DNA from 2 places in the Staphylococcus equorum genome. Region 2 is predicted to be linked to the other one. Evidence: predicted binding sites of a transcription regulator. Region 2 holds the regulator's gene; the other holds the start of a gene.
What was found. The regulator LexA, encoded in region 2, represses DNA repair genes until DNA is damaged. The targets are predictions, from matches to a motif close to CGAACATATGTTCG.
Positions count from the first base shown of each region.

Region 1 (7,744 bases), 1.2 Mb from region 2:
TTATCACACTGCATTAAAGCAGTCATTTAACAAAGAAAGCATTAATAGTGAGCACGTATATCAAGTATTCTCTTACTTGATGAATGATTATAAATGTCGCAACTTAAAGCAAACTGGTATATTGTTGTACCCAGAAGTCAATAAAGAGATTTCATTTGATGGAACTATACATCAATTTAGCTTTAAAGTATGTACCGTGAATCTATACGGTGATTGGAAAAATATACATGATAGGTTGTTGAATATAATTACTTGATAGCAGTAATAAATGTGATATTTTCAATTAAAATAATAGACGGTTATCTTTCTTTTGCATCACGTTTGCACATAATCAAATATCAAAAATGATTTTTAAAAAGAAGAGATTAAAAAAATCATTAGTGAATAAACTTCTAATTCTTTATACCAAAACAGCTCCTTATAAATTTAAAAAACGTAAAATTCAACATAAAAAATTTGCGGTTTCCTTTATTGCTTTTGATATTTCATTTTTTCAAAAATAGCTTATTCTAATAGAATAAAACTTCAAAATTCTTTATTCTATTAGAATAAAAGGGTCTCTGAAGCTCTTTAAATAGGCTTTATCTATAGGATTAGGGTTCACATTAACAATGCCATTCGTAATTTATAGAATAAAAATTTTTTAATGCATTATTGTCTAATGTAAATGTGCTATAAACGCTGTTATAACAGTATTTATAGCGATATCAAATGACAAAGGAATGGTAAGGAAAATACATCAGCTATGCTGATTGACACGTCAGTGGCATTGTATTTCCTTATGCTCTTACAAGATTTCTATGCCATTTTCACTTTTCTATAACTTCATGTGATTTCTCAATATAAAACTAACAACAATTTTTAATTAAGTCTGTCCACAAGCAGTACTAATTATAGTAATATATTATTAAGTTATCATCATACAGTTGCTAAAATATTAGTTCAACTGACTACTTCACTTTTGAATTTAAAGTTTATAATACTAATGTGATTTTTCTATATAGGATCAAGATAGAAAATCGGTTTTAAAAACCAAAACTAAGGGGCTCATCAATTTGAATAATTTAGGAACTTTATATTTCTTATCAGGAAAAATGGGTGCAGGAAAAACAACAAAATCGAGAGAATTAAAAAAAGATAAAAACGCAGTACTATTATCAGAAGATGAATGGCTTGAAAGTTTATATCCAAAGAAAATTAAGACATTTGAAGATTATCAATTTTTTTCAAAACAAATACAACCACTAATAAAAAAACACATACAAAACATATTAAATGTAGGATCAAACGTAGTAATGGATTTTCCAGGGAACACTAAAAATCAAAGGCAATGGTTATTAAATATAGCAAATGAAATCAATGCGAAACATGAGCTTATATATCTAAATGTTAATAATCAAAAATGCTTAGAACAAATAAAACAAAGACAAAAAGAAGAACCAGAAAGAAAGGATTTTGACACAGAAGATACTTTTAATTATGTAACTAGTTTCTTCGAAGAACCTAAAGAATCAGAGGGAATAAAAATATTGGAAATTAAAAAATGATGAGATGGCTTGTGTTTTCTATAAAACTTATTCTATCAATTGCGATGTTTACCCTCATGTATTGGCAATTGGATAAAGGTTTGAATACGTGGTTTATTGTCGGTTATATCATTATCATATTTATGATTATGTTTTTGGATAACAAACTTAAAAAGAAAGAAAATGAGGGAGAGAACTTCTAATGCATTTATTTAAATATTTCATACTCATGCTAGTCGTATTTTTTATACTCGACAGCATACTTTTGGTTCTGTTGCAAAGTAAAAAATATAGCTAACCACTAATTTATCATGTCAGTGTTCGCTTAACTTGCTAGCATGATGCTAATTTCGTGGCATGGCGAAAATCCGTAGATCTGAAGAGACCTGCGGTTCTTTTTATATAGAGCGTAAATACATTCAATACCTTTTAAAGTATTCTTTGCTGTATTGATACTTTGATACCTTGTCTTTCTTACTTTAATATGACGGTGATCTTGCTCAATGAGGTTATTCAGATATTTCGATGTACAATGACAGTCAGGTTTAAGTTTAAAAGCTTTAATTACTTTAGCCATTGCTACCTTCGTTGAAGGTGCCTGATCTGTAATTACCTTTTGAGGTTTACCAAATTGTTTAATGAGACGTTTGATAAACGCATATGCTGAATGATTATCTCGTTGCTTACGCAACCAAATATCTAATGTATGTCCCTCTGCATCAATGGCACGATATAAATAACTCCATTTTCCTTTTATTTTGATGTACGTCTCATCAATACGCCATTTGTAATAAGCTTTTTTATGCTTTTTCTTCCAAATTTGATATAAAATTGGGGCATATTCTTGAACCCAACGGTAGACCGTTGAATGATGAACGTTTACACCACGTCCCCTTAATATTTCAGATATATCACGATAACTCAATGCATATCTTAGATAGTAGCCAACGGCTACAGTGATAACATCCTTGTTAAATTGTTTATATCTGAAATAGTTCATACAGAAGACTCCTTTTTGTTAAAATTATACTATAAATTCAACTTTGCAACAGAACCTAAAAAATTAATAAATTCTGTCTCTAATTCACTCAAACTTAGTGGAATATATAAAATTTTTCTGATTACAGGTGGAGGACTAGCAGCAAATTTTTATACAAAAAATGGATTTATAAAAACAAACGAAGGAATCATGATGGAACTCGAATTATGATTAAAATAAACGATATCAATTACGTGCAACATTGAGATTTGAAATAAATATCAACTTAAATACAAAAAAGGCTTAGCCACAATGGCTAAGCCTTTTGATATGGAGACGGCGGGAGTTCATTAAAACGATAATTAAAATATTTAAAATATGCTATAAGTATTGATATAACAACGTTTTGATTGCATTAGTGATTGTGCTTGAAATGTATAAATTGAGAAAATCGGTATTATTTGGGGTAACGACTTTTAATTTATACTCTTTTTAAATTTATACTTTTCGATTATTAATAAAAGGTGTAAACTGTAAAATAATTTTGTGATTTTTTTCAATATTTTTCATTATATCAAATGAAGTATTTAATCTGTTAAGTGACTCTTCATCAAAACCTTCTTGCTTAAAACCAACCTCTTTGTAAATATCATTATATGCAACTAACACATTTATTGTTTTGTGAAAATCTAATAGAGATTGGTACATATCTTCATATTTCTTTTCAAAATAATATAAATCACTATCAAAAAATAAATCATTTAAATTTTCTTTTAATTTTATCAAGTCATTATCATGACTTTCAAACAATTCTTTAATATCATCAATAATAAAGACTGGCTTAGAGTGAACTGCCTCGTGATAGAATGTATAATCTGGTCTTAATCTCACAACTATATCTTTAAAATTTGATAAATAAAGAATATATTTCTTTTTTATATGTTCTATTTTACCAGCTTTATCTTCATTTGATATTTCTAAAGCTTTATCACCTGCTATTTTAGCACCTAAATAAGCACCACCAAATGTGGCAAATAATCCTATAAATAATATTATAATTTCCAAAGTTTCATATATGTATTCTTTATCTACCAACTGCCCTATGACTAAACCAAATGATAGTATTGCAATCATACTCACAACAATTAGCACGATGGTTATTCTTAAGTTTTCTTCATGCATTTTCTTCACCTTTTTATCTTAATAATACAATATTCAGCGGAATAATGTATATACTTGACTTCACTCAAAGCGATTTCTAGACAAGTTAGCCTATAACTACCCACATAAAAGTATTTCGAGGCTTTCAAATCACAATGAGAGAAGGATAGTTCAGCACTTATTATGTGATCTGTAATTTAACTGATGAATTATCATAGATAATATTTATAACCATAGTGAGACGATTCAAATCCTAATTTTTCATAAAACTTATGTTTTTCTATTCTTTGTTTATCTGTTGTTAGTTGAATCAATACACATCCTTCAATTTTGACCATATGAATTACTTCTCTTATGATCTCTTTACCAATACCTTGACCTCTTAAATTATATTTAACTCTAACAGATTATATTTGGGCTCTTTTAATGCCACCTCTAGATAGACTTGGGATAATTATTAATTGACATCAGGCTACAATATCATCCTCTTTTTCAACTACTATAAAATTATTTCCTTCTTGTTTTTAAATATCTACCAGTGCTTGCCTATAATTATCGTCTAAAATTTCGTCTTTACTTTCTCTATTTTTACCTAAAAAGTCATCTTTAAATAAATTCACTTTTTAAATTAAATCTTGTTCTACTGCATTTATATATTGCATAAATTAATCCCATTTTAGAAGTTTAATACCTCAAATTGTACCATAAAAGACAGAAATGAGACGTCATCACCTGCTAATGCAATATGACATTATCCCTTTACAAAACAGAACACTTGTTCGTATAATGAAATTACTAATTATACTTGAGGTGTTTGAAATGAAAATCATTAACCCTGATATGCCAGAACCTTATAAATATGAAACTGACTATCGCAAAATACCTAAAAAGTATTTAAACAGTAACATTCCAGAAGGTCGCAAGATGATTAAGTGGGCACCATTTGCAACAATGCCACAACAATATGAAACGATTAACGGTTTTATCGAAGACCAAAGTAAGACAGATAAGCCTATCTTAGATGAATTGGCCTTACGTGATTTGAATGATGTGTTAACGCAGAAATTATTTTATGATCCACCAGCCACGATTAAGTATTGGGAAAATGGATATTACAAAACGATTGAATGTGAGATAAAGAAGTTTGATAGTGAAAAGAATAAATTAGAAATTATTAAAGATAAGGAGAAGATTAGAATGAATATGGATTGTATTGTAGAAATAATATAATTCAAATTATTATAGCGCTTTCCTATGCAATAATGTATAATACAATTACTAAATAAGGAGGGGATATTATGCCAGCAGCATTAACTAAAGTTTGTTCAAGATGTGGGGAAGAAAAAAGGTTGAATCAGTTTTATGAGAATAGAACTAAAAGTGACAAAAGAAATGGCATTTGTAAATCTTGTCAAAAAGAAGTAAATAATAGTTAATATTAGGGAAATAGAGAGTCTTAAAGACTCTCTATTATTTATAATTCGTCATATGCATCTTTTGCAGCCCTTCTTTTTATAGTACTGTTGCTTTCATCTAATATAATCTCTTTTAATTCATCAGCAGAATAATTAGAGTATCTTCTTTTGTACCTATCATATTCAGCTTCAGTTTTATTTTTCTTATCTTGGACAGAACTTACAGCTTTTTCAAATATTTCGTCTTTATTATTATAAAGGTTTACTGCACCTTCTTTTACTTTTCGTCCCAAAAACTTTCCGAATTTCGCACCAGTCTTACCTGCTGTTTTAGCTGCCACTTTACCTCTAACGATATTATCTATTTCAATAGTATTATTTGGGTCATCATTTTTTAAAAAATAATGATTAATGGTTGCTTTAGTTACACGATTTGTTAGTTCTAAATCTTTGATTTCCTTTTTTATACCTTCTAACAAATCATATTCCATAGCATCTTTTTCGCTAACATAATATTCATCAATAAATTTATCAGTAAAATCTTTCATATCATTTATTAATTTTTCTTTTTCAACTTGATCCATGCCTTTAGACTTTTTGTTGAATTCTTTACTTAATATTTCATCTAAATATTCTTCTTCTCTTTTTAATTTTTTTAATTCAATATCTTCTATTCTCATTTTTAATTTCCCCTTTTAATATTCTTACTTCCCTTGATGATACCGAATAACTATTGTGGATTCTCAGTTTCGTGCAAAATGTCTATTTTAAATATTGTATTTGGCTTCGTTATGACCACCCCTTATATTAAATTAATTAAATATTACACTAAAATTTAATTGAGTAAAAGATAGAACATAAAAGCGAACAAAAAATATCCCCATCACTATTGTGACAGGTTATTAGATAACGATATAAAATTTGATAACGTTAGTAAGAGAAATCAAATCTAACTATAGTTTATCATAAAAATAATCTAGATAGTATTGTAGTAATAGAGTAATATTATAATAATGGAAGTTCGAAATTTAAGGGGGATGGATTAAATGAATATTTTAAAAATTATAATGTCTTTATTAGTTATAGCTATTTTGATGATAGGATTATCTTTTGCTGCGTTTATGGTATATGAGAACACAATAGCAAAAAAGGATGATGTATCAACCAGTGTTAATGAACAACATCAAACTGTCGAAAACGATACTAGTATGAATAGTGAACAAATAGCAGAGGATAACAACGAAGTGTCAGAAGAAAAGCCCGAATATTTACCACACTTATCTGATAAAAATTATGCATTCAGACTTATGACACTAAATAGAGATGCATTACTTGAGGGAAGTAGAGAACAAAAAGAATATGATGGCACTATACAAACTGCACGCACGAACATAGCAAATGGTCTAGGTAAAGACTTTGATTATAAAATCGTTGAACAATATGAAGCAATAAATGCTGCAGGTGGTAATCAAGGTAAGGCTCAAGAATACATTAAAAACAATCCATATAAATAACCCACCAATTAAGGTAGGTTTTATTCATAGAAACCTAATTCTATTAATCTATTTTCTACTGCTTGTATATCTATATCTTTAGCCCTTGCAATATGGGTAGCTTTGCTAAAATATTTTAATTCTCTAATTAACAAAGGTGTCTCTATATTTATATACGAAGGTCTTGATAGTCCATATGCCCTCCAATTTAATAGAGGTGGTCTAAATTTTCTTTGGTGAGGTTCTCCTTGATTAGAAGTGATTCTAAAGAAATATACTTCTTCTTCTTCCCTTTCTAAAATAAAGATAGGTCTTTCTTTACTTTCACCTTTATTGTAAGGTTCATCGAAGAAAACGGTTCTGTTGCAAAGTAAAAAATATAGCTAACCACTAATTTATCATGTCAGTGTTCGCTTAACTTGCTAGCATGATGCTAATTTCGTGGCATGGCGAAAATCCGTAGATCTGAAGAGACCTGCGGTTCTTTTTATATAGAGTGTAAATACATTCAATACCTTTTAAAGTATTCTTTGCTGTATTGATACTTTGATACCTTGTCTTTCTTACTTTAATATGACGGTGATCTTGCTCAATGAGGTTATTCAGATATTTCGATGTACAATGACAGTCAGGTTTAAGTTTAAAAGCTTTAATTACTTTAGCCATTGCTACCTTCGTTGAAGGTGCCTGATCTGTAATTACCTTTTGAGGTTTACCAAATTGTTTAATGAGACGTTTGATAAACGCATATGCTGAATGATTATCTCGTTGCTTACGCAACCAAATATCTAATGTATGTCCCTCTGCATCAATGGCACGATATAAATAGCTCCATTTTCCTTTTATTTTGATGTACGTCTCATCAATACGCCATTTGTAATAAGCTTTTTTATGCTTTTTCTTCCAAATTCGATATAAAATTGGGGCATATTCTTGAACCCAACGGTAGACCGTTGAATGATGAACGTTTACACCACGTTCCCTTAATATTTCAGATATATCACGATAACTCAATGCATATCTTAGATAGTAGCCAACGGCTACAGTGATAACATCCTTGTTAAATTGTTTATATCTGAAATAGTTCATACAGAAGACTCCTTTTTGTTAAAATTATACTATAAATTCAACTTTGCAACAGAACCTTTAATAGTATATCAATTTAATGAT
Region 1 covers NZ_CP118982.1:58,589-66,332, forward strand. The annotation lists gene PYW44_RS00225 (5-methylcytosine restriction system specificity protein McrC) at 1-256, shown strand, start outside; gene PYW44_RS00230 (P-loop nucleotide/nucleoside kinase family protein) at 1,056-1,547, shown strand; gene PYW44_RS00235 (hypothetical protein) at 1,544-1,729, shown strand; gene PYW44_RS00240 (IS6-like element IS257 family transposase) at 1,852-2,526, opposite strand; gene PYW44_RS00245 (hypothetical protein) at 3,004-3,687, opposite strand; partial or broken gene PYW44_RS00250 (GNAT family N-acetyltransferase) at 3,879-4,058, opposite strand; gene PYW44_RS00255 (YolD-like family protein) at 4,486-4,896, shown strand; gene PYW44_RS00260 (hypothetical protein) at 4,965-5,102, shown strand; gene PYW44_RS00265 (hypothetical protein) at 5,141-5,761, opposite strand; gene PYW44_RS00270 (hypothetical protein) at 6,128-6,595, shown strand; gene PYW44_RS00275 (IS6-like element IS257 family transposase) at 6,989-7,663, opposite strand.
Region 1: PYW44_RS00255 (YolD-like family protein) is a predicted target of LexA. The motif match lies at 4,435-4,448, and genes of this name have one in related genera.

Region 2 (7,744 bases):
ATATCTAAGATAATTCATATCATGAGTTTGCATTGCATTATGATATTTCTTAAAAGCTTCATCGTTCGGAAAGTTAATGTGCATATTAGCTAGACGATCTAATACTTCTCTGTCTTCCATGTCATAAGCATCCTTCACTTATCGATACCTCCCTTATATATATACAATTATAACAAAAATCATATCACAATCAAATATTTTCTGAATATTTGAAATATAATACTTACATTTTATTCATTGAATACTCTAGAGTTTGCGACTTAAAACCTTTTATAATACTATCCTTCACTTTGAAAAATATTTAATATGTCTAAGTATTTAATACATTAACCTTATTGCTAAAAAATAAAGGTTCAAACCAATTCACTTATTGGCTCGAACCTTTTATAGAACATTATTTTGTTTTTTTCATTTGATCTTGTTGATTTTTGTTCATCATCGTCATCATTTGATTTATTTTCTTTTGAGATGGTTTTTGACCCATTTGCATCATCATCATACGTAGCATCTCTTCGTTAATTGGTGGGTTCTTTTTAAGATAATCCATCATATATTTTCTTGCAAGGAAAAATCCACCGACTAGTCCTAGAATTAGTGCTAACACGATTAATAAAATTGCTAACCAAGTTGCCATTGTTTCACCCACTTTCCTATCCTAATGAATTTTACTAAAATTGGTGCTCCTTTTCAAGAGCAACTCAATTAATATATTTTTTCAACCTTATGTATTATATCAATTACAAAATCAATTTGTAAATATAAGCTATGCTTTATATCTAATAATAAAAATTGGTATGAGAACTTTCGCTCTCATACCAACAATTTAAATAATTAATTATATTAATTAGAATGTTTGTATTTGATTCAATACGTTTTCTTTAGTGAAACCATATTTTTCAATTACTAAATCACCAGGCGCACTTGCACCAAATCCATCAATTGCGATGACTTTGCCTTGCGTGCCGACATATTTATGCCAACCAAGTGGTGAAGCCATTTCAATAGCTACACGTTTTGTAATTGATGATGGTAGTACTGATTCTTTATACTCAGCAGATTGTTGATCGAATGCATTCCAGTTAGGCATTGATACAACACGAACGCCTTTACCTTGTGCTTCTAAATCTTTTGCTGCATCTACAGCAAGATTAACTTCTGATCCAGTTGCTAATAATAAGAATTCTGCTTCTTTATCAGATTCAAATACTACATAAGCACCTTTACGTACGCCCTCTTCAACTGTCTCTTTTGGTAAGTCCATTGTTGTAAGGTTTTGACGTGTTAATACTAATGATGTCGGTGTACTTTCTGATTCTAGTGCTACTTCCCAAGCTACACGTGTTTCGTTACCATCTGCAGGACGAATCACATTCATATTAGGAATCGCACGTAAACCAGCTAATTGTTCGATTGGTTCATGTGTTGGACCATCTTCACCAACAGCAATTGAATCATGCGTAAAGATGAATGTTGAATTTAAGCCCATGATTGATGATAAACGAAGAGCTGGTTTTAAATAGTCACTGAATACAAAGAATGTTGCACCGTATGGATGTAATCCTCCATGTGCAGCCATACCATTTACTGCAGCTCCCATTGCGAATTCACGCACACCAAACCAAATGTTTTTGCCTTCTGGTGTATCTTTGTCAAAATCAGCTGCATCCTTCACATTTGATTTGTTAGAACCAGCTAAGTCAGCTGACCCACCAAAGAATGAAGGTACTGTTTTACTTAATGCTTGGATTACTTCACCTGAATCAGCACGAGAAGCACCGCTATGACCAGCTTCAAAGTGTGGCAATTCATCTTTATAATTTACTGGTAATTTACCACTAATAGCTAGTTTGAATTCTTCAGCTAAATCTGAGTACTTACTGCTATATTCTTCAACAAGCTTATTCCATGCTTCTTCTTTTTCGTTAGCACGTTTTAGCATACTTTGTTGGAAAATTTCATATACTTCTTCAGGCACATTGAAACGTTTTTCAGGGTCTAGACCATAATTTTCGAAAGCTAATTTTCTTTCGTCTTCACCTAATGGTGCACCGTGCACGCCATGAGAAGCTTGTTTGTTTGGTGCACCATAACCAATAATTGTTTTAACTTCGATTATTGTAGGTACATCATTAGACTTCGCTTCTTCAATTGCTTTATCAATTGCTTCGATATCATTACCGTCTTCAACTAAAATATGTTTCCAACCGTATGCTTCGAAACGACCTTTTACATCTTCAGAGAATGCTTTATCTAAATCACCATCTAAAGAAATATCATTAGAATCATATAAAACAATAAGCTTATCTAATTGACTATGACCTGCTAATGAAGCAGCTTCATGTGAAATACCTTCCATTAAGTCACCATCAGAAGCAAGTACATAAGTATAATGATCTACAACTTGTGCATCATCTTTATTAAACTTGCCAGCTAAGTGTTTTTCTGCCATTGCCATACCAACTGACATAGCGAAACCTTGTCCAAGTGGACCTGTTGTTACTTCAATGCCATCCGTATGTCTAAATTCAGGATGACCAGGCGTTTTAGAATCCCATTGTCTAAATTGTTTAAGTTCTTCTAATTCTAAACTACCTGAAACATGTAATAAACTGTATAATAACGCAGAACCATGTCCCGCAGATAATACAAAGCGATCTCTATCAAAGAAATCTTTTGATTGGGGGTTAAAGTTTAAATGACGCGTCCATAATGTATAGGCCATAGGAGCAGCGCCCATTGGTAATCCAGGGTGACCTGAGTTTGCTTTTTCAATAGCGTCGATACTTAACGCTCTAATCGTATCTATCGCTAATTGATCTTTTTCTATATTCATCTAATATGACTTCCTTTCTTCTAGCAAGATTCAATATCATTATACATTACTTTTCTTCTATTTAACAAAAAATTGATTTAGTTTTTATCTTCTTTATCTTTAGAATCTAATATTTTTTTCACTTTCTTAGGTGTAACATCATTTCCTTCTGAATCAATAACTCTCGTACTTTCAATTTGTTGTTTGAACTTGCCTCTAAATTCATCTAAATAAGCTTTGCGCAACTTAGATTGTTCTTTAGCTTCAGTTTGAGTTAGTCCTTGTTCCTTTTTCTTCTTTGCTAATTCATTAATACGTTCTAAATCTACGCCACCCTTGTTAGCCATAGTAAACCTCCGTAATTTATAATCTAGAAAAAATATAACAAAAAAGTGAGCGAAACTAAATCGTTTCGCTCACTTTATCCCTATTTACTATTAACATGCTTGCTTTCCCAAATCACTTCTATTTAGATCGTTATTTAACTGCTGCTATAACCGGTTGGTGTTCGTGTTCGCTATTACCTTCAGTTTTCACGTTATATTGTTCGCTTTGTACCGGTTCACTCGTTAATTGATGATCGGTCATTTCGTACGTCTGTTCTGATTCTGCGTTGTTATGCGCACTTATAATAAATAATGCGCTTAATAACATCGTAACAAATAACACTGTTATATATGCTTTTATTTGGTGTTTATATATTTTTATCATTAATAGTCACTCCTAGAACGTTTGTTTGTATTTATACCTTACCAGAACACGTGTTCCGAGTCAACAATAAACGAACAAACGTTTGTAATATATATATATGCATGCTATAATAAAAACAAATTAATCTAGGGAGTGCCTACTATGAGAGAGTTAACAAAGCGACAAAGTGAAATTTTCGAATATATAAAACAAACAGTTCATTCAAAAGGATATCCGCCAAGTGTAAGAGAGATTGGTGAAGCCGTTGGATTAGCATCAAGTTCTACAGTTCACGGTCATTTATCAAGGTTAGAAGAAAAGGGTTATATAAAAAGGGATCCTACTAAACCTCGGGCAATTGAAATTGTATCAGAACAATTAGGTGATACTTTAAATATGGAAGAAACTATCCACGTTCCTGTAATCGGTAAAGTAACAGCTGGCATACCTATTACTGCTGTAGAGAACGTTGAGGAGTATTTCCCATTACCCGAACACTTCACTTCAACTCATAATAGTGATATTTTCATTCTCAATGTAGTTGGTGACAGTATGGTTGAAGCAGGTATCTTAGATGGCGATAAAGTAATCGTTAGAAGCCAGACAATCGCTGAAAATGGTGATATTATCGTTGCTATGACTGAAGATAATGAAGCTACTGTTAAACGATTCTATAAAGAAAAGTCACGTTATCGCTTGCAACCTGAGAATAGTACAATGGACCCTATCTATTTAGAACATGTAACTGTATTAGGTAAAGTTGTAGGACTATTTAGAGAAATGTAATTATAAATTTAACCCTTTAAAAACACTCTCACAAAAATAAGAGGTTGAGCTATGAGCTCAACCTCTTATTTTTTGTCTTTTTTATCTAAGACTTCTTTTACTTTTTCAAGTATATCTTCTGTTTTATCTTTTTTATTTGTTGTCATAACTTATTCATCCTCACAAATAGTAAGATACCCTCTTATAACAATCAATAAACACTATCCACTGTAATTTTCAGTCCAATAAGGTTGTCTTTCCTCATTAAAGTCCACACCTACACCTAATGTTTTGAATTCTTTTTTTAGTATGTTCTTTCTATGTCCTAATGAATTCATTAAACCTTGGTGTGCATAAATGCTACTTGTTTGACCATAAGCTAGATTTTCACCTGCTGCATTAAAATCATGACCGTCTGCTTCTAATCTGTCGAACGGTGATTCGCCTGATAAATTATCATGATTAAAATAGTCATGCTCTGCCATATCTATACTATGTTTTCTCGCAGTATCAGAAATACTAGCCGAATAATTTAACGATGCTAAATCACGTTGGACTCTCTCAGCGTTTACTAAATCAAAGTTTTGTAATTCAAAACTTTGTGCCAATCCTTCTGATGGTGCAGCATATTGTTGTTGTAAGCGGTTTTCCATTTTTTCGCTAACTTGTAGAAGTGCAGTTAAGTTATTGTTTTCATGTTTGTCATAAAAAGCTGTTGTATAAATTTGATCATCATGAAAATTGTCAAATTCATCATCTTGCACATCAAATTTTACATGACCTTTTTCTTTTTCAGTAATAGGTTCACCTAATCTATCTCTAACGACTTCTTTCGGTGTTCCATATTTAATTTTTGATTTTGATGAAATTACATTCTGATTACTATAAAGTGCGTTTACTTTATCATCAATGTAACTCACCATCACAAATGATCTATAATCACCAGAATAGTAAGTATGCCAATTTGTGCCATACTCATTAGAAGTCACACGTTGTGCGTCTCCTAACTTTTTGTCAACTTCATCCTTAGTCATATTCATTTGAATATTATTTACAGCAAATTCTTGTTCACTTGGCACTTTTAGCGCATCATCAGATGTAGATTGTTCTGATGTCCAACCGTCCACTTTTGATTTAAACTGTTGTTGTAATGATGTCAGAGGTGTAGTTTCTTGGATTGGAACGACTAATACTATTATTAAAAAAACAACTATATATAATAAAATTTTTCTGATTTTATACACCCACTATAAAACTAATCTCTATCACCATTAAAAATAGAGTTTCTAACGATTACATAATCCACTTTTCTTAATGATTTCAAATCTTTGCCACCTGAATACGAAATTGAACTTTGTAAATCTTGTTGCATTTCTATTAGAGTATTAAGTAAAGAACCTTTGTGTTCAACAAACATTTTTTTACCTTCAACATTTTTGTGTTCGCCTTTTTGGAATTCAGAAGCACTACCAAAATATTCTTTATACATTTTACCATCTAATTCAACAGTTTCGCCAGGAGATTCTTCATGAGCTGCAAATAATGAGCCCACCATTACCATTGATGCCCCAAAGCGAATTGATTTAGCGATATCTCCATGCGTTCTGATACCACCATCAGCAATGATTGGTTTGCGTGCTGCTTTACTACAATGGTTGAGTGCCGATAACTGCCAGCCGCCAGTACCAAAACCAGTTTTAATTTTAGTAATACAAACTCGACCAGGCCCTATACCTACTTTCGTTGCATCCGCGCCTGCATTTTCAAGTTCACGAACGCCTTCAGGTGTACCCACATTACCAGCAATTACAAATGTCTCTGGAATATGTGCTTTTATATGTTTAATCATATTAATGACTGAATCTGAATGACCATGTGCAATATCAATTGTAATATAGTCAGGGATTATATTTTCTGCTGCCAATTTTTCAACAAAACCGAATTCACGTTCTTTTACTCCTACAGAAATAGAAGCGAACCAACCTTTATCTTGCATCTTTTTAGTAAAAGGAATACGAGCTTCTTCATCAAATCTATGCATAATATAAAAATAATTATTTTCCGCAAACCATTCTGCTAATTCTTCATTCATAACTGTTTGCATATTTGCTGGTACTACAGGCAACTTAAAGTTTCTTGAACCAAATTTGACAGTTGTATCACATTCAGAGCGACTATCAACAATACATTTATTTGGTATCAATTGGATATCTTCATAATCAAAAATTTTCATAATTTAACAAACCCCTAACATTTTTAATAAAACAATAATACAATCGTAAGATTTTCATGATGATTTCAAATATTGTACAAGGAAAATACATATATTTACAGCAAATTCCGAACAATAACTTTTTGATTTATCTTAACCAATTGATAATATACATTGTTTTACTACAAATGTAAACGAACTTGGGTCGTATTTACCAACTTGATTTTTTAACCCCTGGAATTTGTCCTTTATGCGCATATTCACGAAAAGCAATTCTAGACATTCCAAATTTTCTATAAACACCTCTGGGTCTTCCAGTAACCTTACAACGACGTGTCAATCTTGTCGGTGATGCATCTCTCGGTAATTTTCTTAAAGCTTCATAATCTCCTTTAGCTTTTAATTCTTGACGTAATTCATAATACTGAGCGACTAAGCGTTCTCTTTTTTGTTCTTTTGCTATTTTTGATTTTTTTGCCATAATGTATCTCTCCTTTTAAATCGTAATCATTTCGTTTTAAATCATAACACATCCTTTTCATTAATCAAACAGAAAGTTCCATATTCAAATTTTTATTGCAATTTTTTGAATGACATCATTTGTTTCTTCATTATTAGATATTTATATTTATAGAAAAGTAATTGAAATTGCATAATTTATATGGTAGAATTTTAAAGCGTAATCATTCCTGTTAAGAAAGAGGTGTTAACTTTGCGCGTAAATATTACATTGGCTTGTACTGAGTCTGGCGAGCGTAACTATATTACTACTAAAAATAAACGTAATAATCCTGAGCGTATAGAACTTAAAAAGTTCTGCCCAAGATTAAATAAATATACGTTACATCGTGAAACAAAATAATATGATGTTAGACCTTATCTTTTGAATACGACATATTTAAAAGTAATACTGAACTTAAATTATTTGTTAAGTTCCAGAGATAAAGGTGTTTCCATAATGGAGACATCTAAGAACTTAGATAAACCAATTGCTATAAAAGCATTTGGTTTATTTTTTTAAGTATTTTTATTGAAAGTATCTTTTTGTCTATTCTATTATTTAAGGCTTTTCATAATAAAGAGGCCTTCATTTTAATTTAAAACTTTAAATTTCATTAGATTATCACAAGTAAATAAGCCCTTTTGCTACGTATTTTATAATTTTCAAATCTTATTTTTCATTAATAAGTGTTAATTAACATTTTACAACTTAATTGTCACTTTTAAATTTTTGCACAGTCTTCTAATCAACCGTGAAACATCTT
Region 2 covers NZ_CP118982.1:1,549,259-1,557,002, forward strand. The annotation lists gene PYW44_RS07525 (hypothetical protein) at 1-138, opposite strand, end outside; gene PYW44_RS07530 (YneF family protein) at 395-634, opposite strand; gene tkt (transketolase) at 845-2,833, opposite strand; gene PYW44_RS07540 (DUF896 domain-containing protein) at 2,911-3,159, opposite strand; gene sosA (DNA damage-induced cell division inhibitor SosA) at 3,290-3,523, opposite strand; gene lexA (transcriptional repressor LexA) at 3,665-4,288, shown strand; gene PYW44_RS07555 (CAP domain-containing protein) at 4,489-5,511, opposite strand; gene guaC (GMP reductase) at 5,523-6,500, opposite strand; gene rpsN (30S ribosomal protein S14) at 6,691-6,960, opposite strand; gene rpmG (50S ribosomal protein L33) at 7,192-7,341, shown strand.